DNA from 3 places in the Clostridium isatidis genome. Region 3 is predicted to be linked to each of the others. Evidence: predicted binding sites of a transcription regulator. Region 3 holds the regulator's gene; each other region holds the start of a gene.
What was found. The regulator Rex, encoded in region 3, represses fermentation and respiration genes when NADH is low (regulators of the CRP and FNR family bind a similar motif). The targets are predictions, from matches to a motif close to ATTGTTAANNNNTTAACAAT.
Positions count from the first base shown of each region.

Region 1: adhE (bifunctional acetaldehyde-CoA/alcohol dehydrogenase) is a predicted target of Rex. The motif match lies at 1,295-1,314, and genes of this name have one in related genera.
Region 2: hypB (hydrogenase nickel incorporation protein HypB) is a predicted target of Rex. The motif match lies at 1,148-1,167, and genes of this name have one in related genera.

Region 1 covers NZ_CP016786.1:1,246,461-1,248,674, forward strand. The annotation lists gene adhE (bifunctional acetaldehyde-CoA/alcohol dehydrogenase) at 1-1,247, opposite strand, end outside; gene BEN51_RS05930 (ABC transporter substrate-binding protein) at 1,556-2,214, opposite strand, start outside.
Region 2 covers NZ_CP016786.1:2,221,778-2,223,991, reverse strand. The annotation lists gene BEN51_RS10470 (sensor histidine kinase) at 1-1,023, shown strand, start outside; gene hypB (hydrogenase nickel incorporation protein HypB) at 1,209-1,880, shown strand; gene BEN51_RS10460 (FAD-dependent oxidoreductase) at 1,908-2,214, shown strand, end outside.
Region 3 covers NZ_CP016786.1:364,810-367,023, reverse strand. The annotation lists gene BEN51_RS01840 (DUF92 domain-containing protein) at 1-522, shown strand, start outside; gene BEN51_RS01835 (redox-sensing transcriptional repressor Rex) at 664-1,296, opposite strand; gene ytvI (sporulation integral membrane protein YtvI) at 1,659-2,214, opposite strand, start outside.

The DNA of each region.
Region 1 (2,214 bases), 880 kb from region 3:
AATGATGGTGCTAATCTAAAGTTAAATAGGTCTCCAATAGCACCTTGAGATGCTGGCATATTTATTAAAGTTCTTGCTGTTTTCATAGCATCTTGGAATTTTTCAATTCTATCTTTTGAAGCAATTTCATTTGTGTATAGTACAGAAGTATGTCCCATTCCACCTTGAGCAATTAATTTAGCAGCTTTTTCTACAGCTTCATCATAGCTCTTAGCCTTGTACATTGCTAAAATCGGAGAAAGTTTTTCATGAGCATATGGTTCAGATAAATCTGTGGATTCAACTTCAGCAAGGATAATTCTTGCAGTCTTTGGAATAGTTATTCCTGCTAATTCTCCTATTTTCCATGGTGCTTGACCAACAATATTTGCATTTAATGCACCTTTATCATTTAATATTATGCTTCTAACCTTTTGAACTTCTTCACCTTTTAAAACGTACGCTCCTCTTGCAGCAAATTCTGCTTTTACTTCATCATATACTTTATCTAATACAATAACACTTTGTTCTGATGCACATATAACACCATTATCAAATGACTTTGATAATATTATAGAGTTAACAGCCATTTTTAAATGAGCTGTTTCATCAATTATTGCTGGTGTATTTCCTGCACCAACTCCAATTGCAGGTTTTCCTGATGAATAAGCAGCCTTAACCATTCCTGGTCCACCTGTTGCTAATATTAAATCTGCATGTTGCATTACTGCTTGTGATAATTCTAATGATGGCTCATCAATCCATCCAATTATTCCTTCTGGAGCTCCTGCTTTTACTGCTGCTTCTAAAACAATTTTAGCGGCTTCTATTGTAGATTTTTTAGCTCTTGGGTGTGGTGAAATAATAATTGCATTTCTAGTTTTAAGTGAAATTAATGTTTTAAATATTGCTGTTGATGTTGGATTAGTAGTTGGTACGATAGCAGCTATTACTCCCTTTGGTTCTGCAACTTTTGTAACACCATTTGTAAGATCTTCTTCAATTACTCCACAAGTTTTCATATCTCTGTATTGATTATAGATGTATTCAGCAGCGAAATGATTTTTTATTACTTTGTCTTCTGCTATTCCCATTCCAGTTTCTTCAACTGCCATTTTAGCTAATTTTATTCTATTATTATTAGCAGCTATAGCAGCTTGTCTGAATATTTCATCTACTTGCTCTTGAGTATAAGTAGCAAATTTTCTTTGAGCCTCTCTTAATTCTTCAAATTTCTTAGTTAATTCTTGCAAATTTGTAACTGCCATTTTCATTTCCTCCTAAAAATATATTGTACAAAAATTTTATACATTAAATTGTTATTTATTTATCAATCTCTTGTAAGTTCATTTTATTGCATTGTTTATTTTTTGTCAATCTTATTTTGGATTTTTTTTATTTTATTGATTGTTTTTGAAAAATATTAAAAATAGTGTAGGTTTGTGTTGTTTTTTAATAAATTTAATCCTTTACATTTATTAATTTTTGGTTATTTTTTTAACTATCTATGGTAGTATACATAAAAAAAGTTATTATACTAATTTATAGTATAATAACTTTCCTCAGTTTAATAATATCAATTAATATTTTCCGGTATTTTTATTCCTAATTTTGCTGCAATTTCTCTATTTATTTTTATACTCATATCATCTAAAGTTGAAATTTTAATTTCCGCAGGCTTTTTCCCTTCTAATATTTCAACAGCTTTAAATGCCGTTTCCTTTCCTAATTTAAAGTAATCTATTCCAATAGAGCATAGTCCCCCCACATCAACAACTGCTTCTTCAGCTCCTAAAATAGGGACATTATTTTCAACAGCAATTTTTCCAATTAAATCAAAGGCAGATGCAACAGTATTATCAGTCGGTGTATATAATGCATCTATACTCTTTATTACTGCAGTAAGATTTTGATTTATTTCATTTACGTTAGTAACACCAATTTCCTTAACTTCTATATTTAATTTTATAGCTTCCTCTTTTAAAGTTTCTACTTGAACTATAGAATTTGCTTCTGAAGTATTAAAAATTACACCTAATGTTTTAACTTCTGGTACCAGCTTTAATAATAACTGTAATTGCTTATCAATAGGAACCATATCTGAAACCCCAGTAAAATTTGTTCCAGAACTTTCCCAACTTTCTGCTATTCCTGCAGCTACTGGATCTGTTACTGCTGTAAAAACACTTGGTATTTCTTTAGTTGCGTTATATACTGCCTGAGCAGATGGTGTTG
Region 2 (2,214 bases), 1.0 Mb from region 3:
ATATTTACAAAAAATATATTAAATTATTTATATAAATATACAGCCTCTACATTGGTCTGGTATATTTGGGATTTTTGGCGTACCATTAAATATACTCTTTTTAATGGAATTTTTGCTTATATAATGATTTTTTTAGTATTTATTTCTTTTTATCTATTAATAACTTATAGAAGAACCAAAAGTCTGGTAGATATAATAGATCAAACAGAAATAATGGCCGATGGTGATTTAGACAGGTTAATAGAAGTTGATATAAATAATGATATGAAAATTTTAGCTGATAATATTAACAGTATTTCAAGAAAGCTTAAGGAGAGAACAATAGAAGAAAGAATAGCTCAAAAAACAAAAAATGATTTAATAACCAATGTTTCTCATGACTTAAGAACTCCACTAACCTCAATAATGGGCTATTTAGAAATTATAGATAAGGATAAATATGAAGATGAAGTACGTCTTAGATACTATGCAAGTATTGCCTATGAAAAAGCAAAGAGCCTAAGCCTGCTTATTAATGATTTATTTGAGCTTACCAAAATGCAGAATAACAGCATTAAATTAAATAAAAGCATTATTAATTTAGTTGAATTAGTAGGGCAGGTAACTGCTTATTTTGAATATCAATTTAAAAAGGCAGATATGGAGGCAAGGATAAATTTTTCAGAGGATAAATTAATTGTAAAGGGAGATGGAGAAAAATTAGTTCGTGTCTTTGAAAATCTCCTTTCCAATGCAATTAAGTATGGTCAAGAAGGCTATTATGTAGATATAGTTACAAGGGCAGAAGAGGATATGGCAGTAGTTCAGGTAATAAATTATGGTGAAGCAATACCTTCAGTAGATCTGCCTTACATATTTGATAGATTTTATAGAATAGAAAAATCAAGAAACAGCAATAAGGGTGGATCAGGCCTAGGCTTAGCAATAACTAAAAATATTGTTGAGCTTCATGGTGGAAAAATATCTGCCTATAGTGATGATGATAAGACTGTATTTGAAGTTAAATTGCCAATGGAAGAATAAATATATATACCTTCAATCAATAATTAACTTAATTGTTAATATGGTTGAAGTTTTTTTTACTTTATAAAGCTTTGTAGAAAAGTATAAAAGGAGTAATTGGTAAATATTGACATATAAAATTTAGAATGTTAAGCTTTTATCAAAGGCATATTTTTTAAAAACAAATTTATTGATGGAGGTATAATATGGCGGAATTTAGGGTACTTGAGATAAAGCAAAGTGTTTTTGAAGATAACAATAGGCAGGCAGATTTACTTAGGGAGGAATTAAAAAAGGAAAAAACTTTCTTGCTAAATGTGATGTCCTCACCTGGTTCAGGAAAGACCACAACTTTGACTAAAACAATAAATAACTTAAAAAAGGATATAAGAATTGGAGTAATGGAAGCAGATATAGATTCAGATGTTGATGCTCATACAATTTCTGAAACTGGTGTTAAAGTCATTCAGCTGCATACTGGAGGAATGTGCCATCTTGATGCAGATATGACAAGACAGGGACTTACAGCTCTAGGAACTGAAGATATTGACTTAGCAATCTTAGAAAACGTAGGAAACTTAGTATGTCCTGCAGAATTTGATACTGGAGCCTCAAAAAGCATAATGATTTTAAGTGTTCCAGAAGGCGATGACAAGCCTTTAAAGTATCCTTTAATGTTTTCTGTTGTAGACCTTGTATTAATTAATAAGATTGATGTTTTAAATTATTTTGACTTTGACCTAGAAGCCTGCAAAGAACGTATTAAGAAGTTAAATCCAAAGGCAGAAATAATTCCTATATCAGCAAGGACGGGAGAAGGAATAGATAAGTTTTCAGACTGGCTTCGCAGGGAAATTAAAAATTGGAATGAAGGCTAAAGTAAGAAAAATGGAGGATAGGGTTATATGGTAAAAGAAAAGGTGCTGGATCTGGCTAATCATATAAGCAGAAAGAAGCGTGGCTCAAAAAATGAAATAAAGGCAACAGATCCAGAATATTTAATTTTGGAACCGGTTGTAACTGATGAAATGGCAGAAGTTGCTCTTTGCATGAAGATAAGAGAAAAAACTACTGCAAAGGAACTTGCTCCAAAATGCGGCAAATCAGTAGAAGAAACAGAGAGACTTCTATACCAATTAGCAGAGGTAGGAGTATGTTTTGTTAACAATATAAATGGAGTTGATACTTTCTGGTATGACACTTGGGTTCCAG
Region 3 (2,214 bases):
GTTGGACTTATCGTGGCAATTATATATTATTTTAATCAAAGTTCTATATATTTATTAGCCTATGGAGTATCCTTTGCCGTTTCTACAGCGGACACCTGGGCTTCAGAAATTGGAGTGTTAAGCAAAAGAAAGCCTATAGATATATTAACCCTAAAACCCTTAGAAACAGGAATGTCTGGTGGAATTAGTCTTTTAGGAACAAGCTTTGCCCTATTAGGCTCTTCCTTCATTGCTTCAATACATTTTATATTAAATATATTTATTTATAAGGATCTTAAAGAAGGCTTGATCTATTCCAGCTACTGTTTCTTATTAGGATTTTTTGGGGCAATAATAGATAGTTTGCTGGGAGCATCCCTTCAAGCTCAATATTATTGTGATGAATTAGATACTATAACAGAGAAAAGAGTTTATAAAGGAAAAACTAATAAACTTATTAAAGGAATATCCTTTATCAATAATGATATAGTAAATTTAAGCAGCAATATAATTTCAAGCCTGTTTACATTTCTTATAATCTAAAAAATAACTGTCCTACTAATATATTTAGCAGGACAGCTCTATTTTAAATATATCATTCAGCTTATCAGTGGACTGAAAAAATACATAAATTCTGCACTTTATATTTGAATTGTGAATTTCACACAATTTTTGTGTGCTGTATTAGTTTTCTTGATCGTGTAATAAGTATATTAATGTTAATAAACTTTCTGATAAATGTACGTTTTCTACCATTACGTCTTCTGGAATTACTAAATCAACAGGAGCAAAATTCCATATTCCCTTTACTCCACCTTTTACTAGTTTATCACAAACAGCTTGCGCATTATTTCTTGGAACACATATTATTCCCATATCAATATTATTTTCAGCCAAGAAACTATCTAGATAATCAATATCTTTTATTTCTACATCTCTTATTTTTATTCCTATTAACTTAGGATTAGCATCAAAAATAGCCGCAATATTTAAGCCATTTTCATTAAATCTATAATTGGCTATTGCCTGACCTATATTACCTGCTCCAATTAAGACAGCAGTATATTCTCTATCTAATCCTAAAATTAGGCCTATTTGATTATACAAATCTTTAACATTATATCCATAACCTTGTTGACCAAAGTCACCAAAATTATTTAAATCTTGACGTATTTGCGAAGCTGTAAAACCTATCTTTTCTCCTAATTCTTTTGATGATATTCTTTCCACATCATTTTTAAGTAGTTCTTTTAGATATCTATAATATTTAGGAAGTCTTTTTATTACAGCCATTGATATATTTTTCTTTTTATCCATATTCTCTACTCTCCTATTTATTATTCGCTATTATATTTTATTTTATCACTTTTCTTGCTTTTTTAAAACGCTTATATTAATACACTTTAAATTTTACTTATCTTTTCATTATTATATCTATAATATATTTTTCAATAAATATCTAATATTTATTAAATTTAATTAATTAAATATAAAAAATAAGACTTACATATAACTTAGCAGTTAGTTATAAATAAGTCTTTAAATCCGCACAAAGCTTTATAAAACTCTGTAATTAATATAAAGTATCGTATGCTTCCCTATGCCTGAAATTTTCAACCTCATTTATTATATTTAATTCGTAGAAATTTGTCAATAAGGGTAAATATATTTCCAGCTATTTATTTAAATAACTTTATCTTTCCAGATCTATTTAAGTTAATCAGCACAGTCATTGTTATTGGTAAAACAAAAATTCCTATAAAACCAAATAAATTTATTCCTAGATAGATACATATAAGCATAATAATTGGATGCAGCCCTACTTCTTTTCCCACTATCTTTGGTTCAATTATATTTCTTATTACTGTTATAAGAATATACATTAAGAATATTCCAATTCCTAAGAAAATTTCTCCTTTTATTAATTCAATAATTGCCCAAGGTATAAGAATTCCACCTGCACCAAGAATAGGAAGTATATCAAATATTGCAATAATAAAAGCTATTGTTGCTGCTTTTTCTACTCTTAATAACATTAATCCCACAAATAATTCGAAGAAAGTTATGGTAATTATAATAGAATAAGATTTTATAAACTTTAATATAGTTTTACCCAAACCTTCTTTAGCTTGAAATAATATATTTGCTGTTTTTTCAGGTAACTGCTTTTCAATAAATCCTGTTATTACCTTATAATCCAATGCAAAAAAGTAAGATGAAATAATTGAAAATAAT